DNA from 2 places in the Actinoallomurus liliacearum genome. Region 2 is predicted to be linked to the other one. Evidence: predicted binding sites of a transcription regulator. Region 2 holds the regulator's gene; the other holds the start of a gene.
What was found. The regulator HrcA, encoded in region 2, represses chaperone genes, less so after heat shock. The targets are predictions, from matches to a motif close to TTGGCACTCTCNNNNNGAGAGTGCCAA.

Region 1 (5,211 bases), on a different contig from region 2:
CAGCTGGCCCGTCGAACGCTGCTCATAGACATGATCTTGCGCCGCGCGGGCTAGCAATTCTCGCATTCGGTCCGAGACCGGCTGACCCCCTGTCTGCAGGAAGTTGTGATTGGTGTCCACCCGGGTACTCCTTCGTCTGCCCTGCCGGAAATAGCGGCGGCATGGATCGCGAGGAGACACTCTATTGAGCGGACCAAGGTCATCGAGCCGGAGAAAAGAAATTCAGGGGAAAGAGATTATGTCCGGTGCGGCAAAGCGCCCTTTTTCAGGCGCGGCGATGCCGGCCCTCGTACGAGATCCCGGCCGGGTGGCCGCAGACGGCGGGGGCGTGGGAGGTGCCGCGCCACATCAGGCGGTCGAGTTCGCCCCGTCCGAGGAACACTCCACGGCAGCGGGAGCACTCCTCGAACACGATGCCGCCCCGCTGGAAGGTCACCATTCCGGCACCGCACTTCGGACACCGCAGTACGGCGTCGGCCATCGTCGTCCCCCGTCTTCGCCCGCACCCGGATCGCGGGCGCCCGTCATCGCGCCCGCGGCGCGGCCTACCGGTCGCCAAGAGTAGTCAGGCGGACACGGCCGTCACCGTGGTCTTTGCCGGACGCTGGCGTGTCGCCCCCAGCCCCGGGCGGACGACCTGGCCCGCCGCCGGATGAGGACGGTCGCGGTCCCGCCCGCTCCCCGCGTGCCCGCCTGCGCCGCGCGTGCCCGCCTGCTCCGCGCGTGCCCGCCTGCTCCGCGCGTGCCCGCCCGGTCCGCGCGCTCAGGCTTCGCGGCAGATGAGGGCGGTCGGGGCGTCGCCCACGCGGGTGAGCACCAGGACGCGCGCCTCGGTGCCGTCGGTGCGCAGGTCGCGGCGCAGCCGTTCGACGTCTCCGGCGAAGCCGCGCTTCATGATCGTCAGAGTGCCGGTCCGCTGGGCGCGCAGCGCCGCCCGTACCCGCTTCACGCCGAACGGCAGGACGTCCAGGATCTCGTACGGGCGCGCGAACGGCGTCGCGCGCAACGCGTCGGAGGTGATGTAGGCGATCCGCGGGTCGGCCAGCGCCCCGTCGAGCAGGGCCGCGGCCTCGGCGACGAGGTGGGCCCGGACCACGGCGCCGTCCGGTTCGTACAGATAACGGCGCCAGCCGGCCACCGGCGGCGCCCCGAGGTCCGGATCGACCACCAGGGTCGCCGGCTCCCGGTCCTGCCGCAGCAGAGTCGCCCGGCGCGGCGTCTCGCCCGCCAGGTCGCCGAGCCACAGCGCCGCCTCCTTCACCTCCCCGGCGTCGGAGATCCACTCCGCCTCCGCGCCCGGCGGGACCGCCTCGTGCGGGATGCCCGGGGCGACCTTGACGCAGGCGCCCGGCGCGCGGTCGGCGAGGTCCAGCACCGTGCCGAGCGGCGGCAGGTACGCGTCCGGGTCGAACACCCGCCCGCGGGCCGTACGGCGGCCGGGGTCGGCGAAGACGGCGGCGTACCCGCCGGGGTCCTGCGCGGCGGCGTCGCCGATCCGTACGTCCGCCAGGTCCGCCAGGCCGAAGGCGCGGAGGTTGGCCCGCGCGACGGCGGCGGTGAGCGGATCGAGCTCGACGCCGACGCCGCCGACGCCCGTACGGGCGCGGGCGAGGAGATCGCCGCCGATGCCGCAGCCGAGGTCGAGCACCCGGCCACCTCGGGAGAGCCGGTCGGCGAACCGCCGCGCCCGGTGCCGGGCGACGCTGGCACGGGTGGCCTGTTCGAGGCCCTGCGGGGTGAAGTACATCCGGTCCGCGTCGGCGCCGAACTTCGCCCGGCCGCGCTCCCGGAGCCGGGCCTGCGTCAGCGCCGCGCCGACGAGGTCGGCCGGATGGCGGCCCCGCAGGCGGGCGACCATGGCCGGCAGCGTGCGCTCCTCGACACCGGCGGCGCCGATCTCGCCGAGCAGCTCTTGACCTGCGGGGGTGAGGAGCTCCTCGAACGCGGCGATGTCCACCCGAAGACGGTAGTCGCCGGACGCACCCGGGATGCACCTGACCACCGGCGAAGATTCACAAACGACTCATATAACGACAGGTGGGCGGCACGCGGGGGCCCGTGTTGACGGGTTCCCGGACCCCGGCATAATCTCCAACTGGCACTCTCCCCATGAGAGTGCCAATCAAGCGACAGGCTGGTCTGGCACCCGCGACGGCAGGCCACCATCGTCGCGTCTCCAACATGCGGCTGGCCGATCTGGTCGGCCGAGGATACGCAATCGAAGGGGAAGGTCAGATCGTGTCGACCGCCACCAAGGTTGTTCTCAAGCCGCTCGAGGACCGCATCGTCGTCCAGCCTCTCGAGGCCGAGCAGACCACCGCGTCGGGTCTGGTCATCCCGGACACGGCCAAGGAGAAGCCCCAGGAGGGCACCGTCCTGGCCGTCGGGCCGGGCCGCTTCGACGACAAGGGCGAGAAGCGCGTACCGCTCGACGTCAAGGTCGGGGACGTCGTCCTCTACAGCAAGTACGGCGGCACCGAGGTCAAGTACAACAACGAGGATTACCTCGTTCTGTCGGCCCGCGACGTGCTCGCCGTCGTCGAGAAGTAAGACACCCGAACAGATGCGCCGCCCCGGTTCCGCCCGATGAGGGCGGCCGGGGCTGCGCACGTCCACGGACATCCATACTTGGAGCTTCCCAATGCCGAAGATCCTGGAGTTCGACGAGGGAGCGCGCCGCGCCCTTGAGCGTGGCGTCAACGCCCTCGCGGACGCCGTCAAGGTGACGATCGGCCCGCGCGGCCGCAACGTCGTCATCGACAAGAAGTGGGGCGCCCCCACCATCACGAACGACGGTGTCACCATCGCGCGTGAGGTGGAGCTCGACGACCCGTACGAGAACCTTGGCGCGCAGCTCGCCAAGGAGGTCGCCACCAAGACCAACGACATCGCGGGTGACGGCACCACCACCGCGACGGTCCTGGCGCAGGCGCTCGTACGCGAGGGGCTGCGGAACGTCGCCGCCGGCGCGTCGCCGATCAGCCTCAAGCGGGGCATCGACGCCGCCGCCAACTACGTCTCCGAGCAGCTGCTCAAGTCGGCCCGTGAGGTGACCGACAAGGAGTCGATCGCGCACGTCGCCACCATCTCCGCCCAGGACGCCAAGATCGGCGAGCTCATCGCCGAGGCGTTCGACAAGGTGGGCAAGGACGGTGTCATCACCGTCGAGGAGGCCCACACGATGGGCCTGGAGCTGGAGTTCACCGAGGGCCTCCAGTTCGACAAGGGCTACCTGTCGCCGTACATGGTGACCGACCCGGAGCGCATGGAGGCGGTCCTCGAGGACGCCTACATCCTCATCCACGACGGCAAGATCTCCAACGTCACGGAGTTCCTGCCGCTGGCGGAGAAGGTCGCCCAGACCCGTAAGCCGCTGCTGGTCGTCGCCGAGGACGTCGAGGGCGAGGCCCTGGCGCTCCTCGTGCAGAACAAGCTGCGCGGCACGTTCGTCAGCGTCGCGGTGAAGGCGCCGGGCTTCGGCGACCGCCGCAAGGCGATGCTGGAGGACATGGCCGTCCTCACCGGCGGCCAGGTCGTCACGGAGGCCGTCGGCCTCAAGCTCGACAGCGTCGACCTCGACGTGCTGGGCCGCGCCCGGCGCGTGACGGTCACCAAGGACGCCACCACGGTCGTGGACGGCTCGGGCGAGGCGGCCGCGATCGAGGACCGGATCCGCCAGATCCGCCGCGAGATCGAGGGCAGCGACTCCGACTGGGACCGCGAGAAGCTCCAGGAGCGCCTCGCCAAGCTGGCCGGGGGCGTCTGCGTCCTGCGCGTCGGCGCGGCCACCGAGGTGGAGCTCAAGGAGAAGAAGCACCGCCTCGAGGACGCCATCTCCGCCACCCGCGCGGCGATCGAGGAGGGCATCGTCTCCGGCGGCGGCAGCGCGCTGGTGCACGTCTCCAAGGAGGGCTTCGACGCCCTCGGCCTGTCCGGTGACGAGGCCACCGGCGCCGAGGCGGTCCGCCGCGCCCTGGTCGAGCCGCAGCGCTGGATCGCCGAGAACGGCGGCTGGGAAGGCTACGTCGTCGTCTCCAAGGTCGAGTCGCTGCCGGTCGGCTCCGGCTTCAACGCCGCCAGCGGTGAGTACGGCGACCTGATCGCCCAGGGCGTCATCGACCCGGTGAAGGTGACCCGCTCCGCGGTCAGCAACGCCGCGTCGATCGCCGGCATGCTGCTCACCACGGAGGCGCTCGTCGCCGACAAGCCCGAGGAGGAGCCGGACGCCGCCGCGGGCGGCCACGGCCACGGCCACGGTCACTGATCATCGACCGGCCGCGACACTGCGGCCGACGGATCACACGGATGCCCTCGCCACGCGCCTGGCGGGGGCATCCGTCGTTCATCGGGCACGCTCGGTGACGGCGGTCAGCGCCGTCATCACACTCAGCGACCGTGATCGTTCGCGTGGTCACACTCAGCGACCGCAATCGCGTTGGGATCAGCACTGTGACCATTCCGTTGTCGTCAACGATGCAGACAGGCGCGATCTCGGTGGGCATCATGCTTTCGTGACCGAGGGAGCGATCGCCGGGGCCGCGGTTCGGGGTGCCACCGCCGAACTACGGGGGAGACGACCGGCTAAGGCGGACGACAATGACCTCAGGGAACTCACGATCCTTGCCGTTCAGGGAGACCCCGAAGCGGTCGAATCCCTGATCGGGCGGGTCCGCCCGATGGTCGTGCGTTACTGCCGGGCACGGCTCGGCCGGGTGTCCGGGCAGTACCACATCGCGGACGACGTCGCCCAGGAGGTGTGCATCGCCGTCCTCGGCGCGCTGCCGCGCTACCGCGACATGGGCCGCCCTTTCGCGTCCTTCGTCTTCGGTATCGCGTCGCACAAGATCGCCGACGCGCTGCGCAGCGCCATCCGGGCGGCCGTGCCGACCGAGGACCTGCCCGACGGCCCCGACGAGGGCCCGGGCCCGGAGGAGACGGTCGTCCGCTACATCGAGGCGGAGCGCGCGCGGGGCCTTCTCGACCGGTTGCCGGATCATCAACGGGAATTGGTTCTCCTGCGGGTGGTGGCGGGTCTGTCCGCCGAGGAGACCGGTAATGTACTGGGCATGTCAGCCGGGGCCGTACGCGTCGCCCAGCACCGGGCTCTCGCCCGTCTTCGAGCGATGGCGAGTGAGGAGTCGATCGCTTGACCGAAGGGGGTTCCGCCACTCCCGAGCCGCTCGACCTCAGTGAGATCACCCGCAGCGGCGA
Region 2 (5,211 bases):
GATGAGGTACAGCGTCGAGAACGCGAGGAGGTTGCAGACGACCATCGCGATCGACAGGTTCAGCGCCTGGACGGCGTGGAACCGCGCGAACCGCGAGGATCGGCCCCTGGCCAGGTAGACGATGGCCGGGGCGACGAAGCCGACGACGAACATCCCGACGTAGGCGGGAACGGCCCACCTCTCGTCCTCGTCGGTGACCGGCCCGCCGGGGGTCATCGGCTCGCGGCGCCGCTTCGCCGGCTTCGGCGGGGCGTGGCCGGCGCCATGCCCCGGGTGCTGCTGCGGCGCGCCGTACGGCTGTGGAGAGTATCCGCCTTGGTAACCGCCCTGACCGTACCCTCCTTGGCCGTAGCCGGCCTGGGGGTACCCCGGCTGCGGGTACGGCGCGTGCCCATGGCCTCCGTGCCCGGGACCGTACGCCTGGGCCCCGGGACCGGCGTGATGGCCAGGTCCGGAGCCGGGACGCCTGTGGCCCGGTTGCCCATAGGTCATGTGCGTGCTGCCCCTTCCGGCGGAACGTGCGAATTTCGCGGCGAACGCGCAGTTTATGAGACGCACGCCGACGCCGGATGGTTTCGCGGACCTCAGCCCGATTGCGGCACGGTGACGAAGTCGATGAGCTCCTCGACCCGCCCGAGCAGGGCGGGCTCGAGATCGGTGTACGCGCGGACCCGGCCGAGGATCGCCTGCCACACCTCGCCCGGCTCGCCCTTCCACCCGAGCGCGGCGATCACGCCTTCCTTCCAGGGGATCCCGCGCGGAACCCGCGGCCACGCGGGAATGCCCAGGACCGAGGGCTTGACGGCCTCCCAGATGTCGATGAAGGGGTGGCCGGTGACCAGGACGTACGGGGAGGAGACCTGGTCGGCGATCCGGCTCTCCTTGGATCCGGCCACGAGATGGTCGACGAGCACGCCCAGCCGGCTTTCCGGCCCCGGGCCGAACTCCGCGACGATGTCCGGGAGGTGGTCGACGCCCTCGAGGTACTCCACGACGACGCCTTCGACCCGCAGGTCGTGCCCCCAGATCTTTTCGACGAGCTCCGCGTCGTGGCGGCCCTCGACGTAGATCCGGCTCTCCCGCGCCACCCGCGCCCGCAGGTTCGGCACGGCGATCGAACCGGACGCCGAACGGGCCGGACCCGCCGCCCGTACGGGACGGACGAGCGTCACGGGCTTGCCGTCGATGAGGAACCCGGCCTTCGCCAGCGGGAAGACCCGGCGCTTGCCGAACCGGTCCTCGAGGGTCACGGCGTCCTTCTCGCAGGCGACGACCGCACCGCAGAACCCGCTCTCCGGATCCTCGGCGACCAGGCCCGGCTCGGCGGCGACCTCGGGGATCTGACCCTTCCGCGGCCGGCGCCAGTCGCCGGACAGAACGTCGTGTCCATAGTCTTTGCTCCGCACGCGTCGCACCGTACCGGTCCGGCGGCGGGCGGGGCAGCCGCTCCGGCGCGCCCGCCCAGACGCGTACCGGCCGGTTCACCCCGCGTCGAGCCGGCCACGCGTACGGGCGGCGGCTCGGGTGCGGCGCCGGGGGCGCGGAAGCCGGGCGGCGGCTATCCGGAGCCGGATCGGCGGCCCAGGTGGTCGTGGCCGCGTCGGACGGCCTCCCGGAGCGTCTCGACGGGGTAGGGCCAGCCGCCCGCGGCGAGGGCCTCCTCGACGTCCAGCCCGGCGGCGTGCGTCTCCCGCACCCGGCGGGCCACCATGTCGATCTCCTCCCGCTGCCGGACCGCGAACTCCCGATCCACCGGCGCGCCGTGACCCGGCACGAGCACGCCGTCGACGGTCCGCAGCAGGGCGGCGAGGGTGGCCGGCCACTCCAGCGGGAAGGAGTCGGCGCCGTACGCCGGCGGGCCGGACTGCTCGATCAGGTCACCGGTGAACGCGCACCGCGCGTCGGGCGCCCAGACGACCACGTCGCCGTCGGTGTGCCCCGGGCCGAAGTGCCGCAGTTCGACGACGCGGTCGCCGAGGTCGAGCTCGGCGCGGTCGGTGACGAGCCGGTCCGGCGCGAGCAGGAGATCGGTCTCGACCTTCTCCGCCCAGCCGGGGAACTCGCGCGCCAGCATGGGCCGCGCGGTCTCGGCCAGGTAGGCGGGCAGCGACGCGTGTCCCCAGCGTGCCCCGCCGGTGAACGCCGCGTTGCCGAAGCAGTGGTCGAAGTGGCCGTGGGTGTTGACGACGATGGGGTTCTGCACGCCGAGCTCGCGAAGGTCGTCGCGCAGGCGCACGCCCTGTGCCACACTCGCGCGGGTGTCGACGACGACGGCGTCCGTGGACCCGACGATGACCCCCACGGTCACGTCGAAGTCGGAATAACGGCGCTGGAAACAGCGTTCCGCAATTTCGTGCCAGGTCACAGGAGTGACTCTGCCACGCTCGACGCGAGAACGTGATCCACCGGCGTCTCCTCCTGCGTGCCCCCGAGCCGTACACTTGGCACTCAGAGGAGAAGAGTGCCAGATTGAAGGGCTGTGGACACGGGAGGTGAGTGCGTGCTCGACGACCGGAAGCTCGCTGTGCTGCGGGCCATCGTCGAAGATTACGTGTCCACCCACGAACCGGTGGGCTCGAAGACGCTGGTCGATCGGCACAACCTCGGCGTCTCGCCGGCCACGATCCGCAACGACATGGCCGTGCTGGAGGAGCAGGGATACATCGCCCAGCCCCACACCAGCGCGGGGCGCGTGCCGACCGACAAGGGATACCGGCTGTTCGTCGACCGGCTGTCCACGATCAAGCCGCTGTCCGCGGCCGAGCGACGCGCGATCGAGACGTTCCTCGCGAACGCCTACGACCTCGACGACGTCGTCAGCCGCACCGTGCGGCTGCTGGCGCAGTTGACGCGGCAGGTCGCGGTCGTGCAGTACCCCTCGCTCACGCGGTCGTCGGTGCGGCACGTCGAGCTGGTGCCGATCGCCTCAGAGCGGCTGCTGCTCGTGGTGATCACGAACACCGGCCGGGTCGAGCAGCGGGCGATCGAGACGCACGAGCCCGTGTCCGACGAGGCCATCGCGCACCTGCGGGCGCTGCTCAACGCGCGCCTGGACGGGTGCTGGCTGACCGACGTCCCCGACACCCTCGCCGACCTGCCCGAGCAGGTATCGGCCGGCGAGCGGGCGCTGGCGACGACGGTGCTGTCGGTTCTCCTCGAGAGCCTCGTGGAGAAGCACGAAGAGAAGATAATCATCGGCGGCGCGGCGAACCTCGCGCGCGCCGACTTGTCCCAGAGCCTCCGTGACGTGCTGGAGGCGCTGGAAGAACAGGTCGTCCTGATGCGGCTGCTCGGCGAGGTGGGGGACCCCTCCAGCCTCACCGTGCGGATCGGCACCGAGAACCCGCACGAGAGCCTGCGCACGACCTCGGTGGTGGCCACCGGGTACGGCGCCGGCGACCAGGCCGTGGCCCGGCTCGGCGTGCTCGGTCCGACGCGGATGGACTACCCCGGGACGATGGGAGCAGTACGCGCAGTGGCACGTTACGTCGGTCAGATTCTGGCGGGGTCGTAAGTGGCGAACGACTACTACGCGACCCTCGGGGTGCGCCGTGACGCCAGCGCGGACGAGATCAAGAAGGCGTACCGCAGACTCGCCCGTGAGCTGCATCCGGACGTCAACCCTGACCCTGCCACCCAGGAGCGGTTCAAGGAGATCACCCAGGCGTACGAGGTGCTCTCCGACCCGAAGAAGCGCGAGATGTACGACCTGGGCGCCGATCCGTTCGCCAGCGGCGCCGGGGCGGGAGCGGGCGGCTTCGGCGCCGGGTTCCCGTTCAGCGACATCATGGACGCCTTCTTCGGCACCGCGACCCAGCGAGGGCCGCGCAGCCGGGCACGGCGGGGCCGCAACGGCACCGTCCGGGTGGAGCTCGACCTGTCCGAGACGGCGTTCGGCACCACGCGTGAGCTGACGGTCGACACCGCGGTGGTCTGCGACACCTGCTCGGGCTCCGGCACGGCCCCCGGCACGCACCCTGAGACGTGCGACATGTGTCACGGCCGCGGCGAGGTCCAGCAGGTCACCCGGTCGTTCCTCGGCCAGGTGATGACCTCCCGCGCCTGCCCGCAGTGCGGCGGCTACGGCACCACGATCCGTACGCCCTGCACGGAGTGCTCCGGTGACGGACGGGTTCGCACCCGCCGCACGATCAAGGTCCGCATTCCCGCCGGCGTCGAGAACGGCACCCACATCCAGCTCGCCGGCGAGGGCGAGGTCGGCCCCGGCGGCGGCCCGGCCGGCGACCTGTTCCTCGAGATCGTGGAGCTCCCGCACGCGATCTTCGAGCGGGAGGGCGACGACCTGCACTGCACCGTCCAGGTGCCGATGACGGCGGCCGCGCTCGGCACGTCGCTGACCGTCGAGACCCTGGACGGCCCCGAGGAGATCGACATCCGGCCCGGCACCCAGTCCGGCCAGGTCATCCCGATGTACGGCCGGGGCGTCAAGCACCTCAACGAGAGCGGTCGCGGCGACCTGATGATCCATGTGAACATCGAGACGCCCACCAAGCTCGACGAGGAGCAGGAGGAGCTGCTGCGCAAGCTGGCGAGCCTGCGCGGCGAGGAGCGTCCGCCGGGCAAGTTCGCCCCGGGCCAGCAGGGCTTCTTCTCCCGTCTCCGCGACGCCTTCAACGGCCGCTGACCCTTCGCCGAGGCCCCCGCTCCCGACACCGGGAGCGGGGGCCTTCGCTCACCCGTCCGCCGACCGTGCCTGCCCGGCTGGTCGTGCCTGCTCCGTGGGCTCGGTCCGATCGGTCGGTTCTGTCCGCTTCCCCGGCTCGGCCCGCTTCGCCGGGGCGCGCATGAGCGCCGCGCCGCCGCCCGCCGCGACGATCAGCCCGGTCGCGAGCCCGAAGGCCAGCCCGGCCGCGTGCGGCGAAGCGGCGCCGGACGTACCGCCCGCGCGGGTGCCGGTCGTCAGGGAGTGGAAGAAGACGGTGCCGAGGAGCGCGATACCAAGGGTGCCGCCGAACTGCTGCACGGCGTTGAGCAGACCGGCGGCCGAGCCGATCTCGTGCGGGCGTACCCGGGTGAGGGCGGTGGTGAAGAACGGCACCGTGAACAGTCCGTTCCCGACGCCGCAGAGCGTGAGCGCCATCGGCAGGAAGACGGGGTACGCCCCCGCCCGCGCGGCGGCGTATGCGGCGATGGCGGACACGAGACCGGCGAGCATGACGGCCAGCCCGACGAACATCATGCGCGCCCCGT

Region 1: a site for HrcA is predicted at 2,096-2,122, ahead of groES (co-chaperone GroES). Genes of this name have one in related genera too.

Annotation. Positions count from the first base shown of each region.
Region 1 is NZ_BAABHJ010000005.1:826,254-831,464, forward strand. It holds gene ABD978_RS11825 (coiled-coil domain-containing protein) at 1-120, opposite strand, end outside; gene ABD978_RS11830 (TFIIB-type zinc ribbon-containing protein) at 266-481, opposite strand; gene ABD978_RS11835 (class I SAM-dependent methyltransferase) at 764-1,957, opposite strand; gene groES (co-chaperone GroES) at 2,239-2,550, shown strand; gene groL (chaperonin GroEL) at 2,642-4,264, shown strand; gene ABD978_RS11850 (sigma-70 family RNA polymerase sigma factor) at 4,512-5,150, shown strand; gene ABD978_RS11855 (hypothetical protein) at 5,147-5,211, shown strand, end outside.
Region 2 is NZ_BAABHJ010000023.1:454,482-459,692, forward strand. It holds gene ABD978_RS30210 (DUF4870 domain-containing protein) at 1-492, opposite strand, end outside; gene ABD978_RS30215 (DUF3097 domain-containing protein) at 585-1,406, opposite strand; gene ABD978_RS30220 (MBL fold metallo-hydrolase) at 1,559-2,365, opposite strand; gene hrcA (heat-inducible transcriptional repressor HrcA) at 2,501-3,514, shown strand; gene dnaJ (molecular chaperone DnaJ) at 3,515-4,645, shown strand; gene ABD978_RS30235 (MFS transporter) at 4,694-5,211, opposite strand, start outside.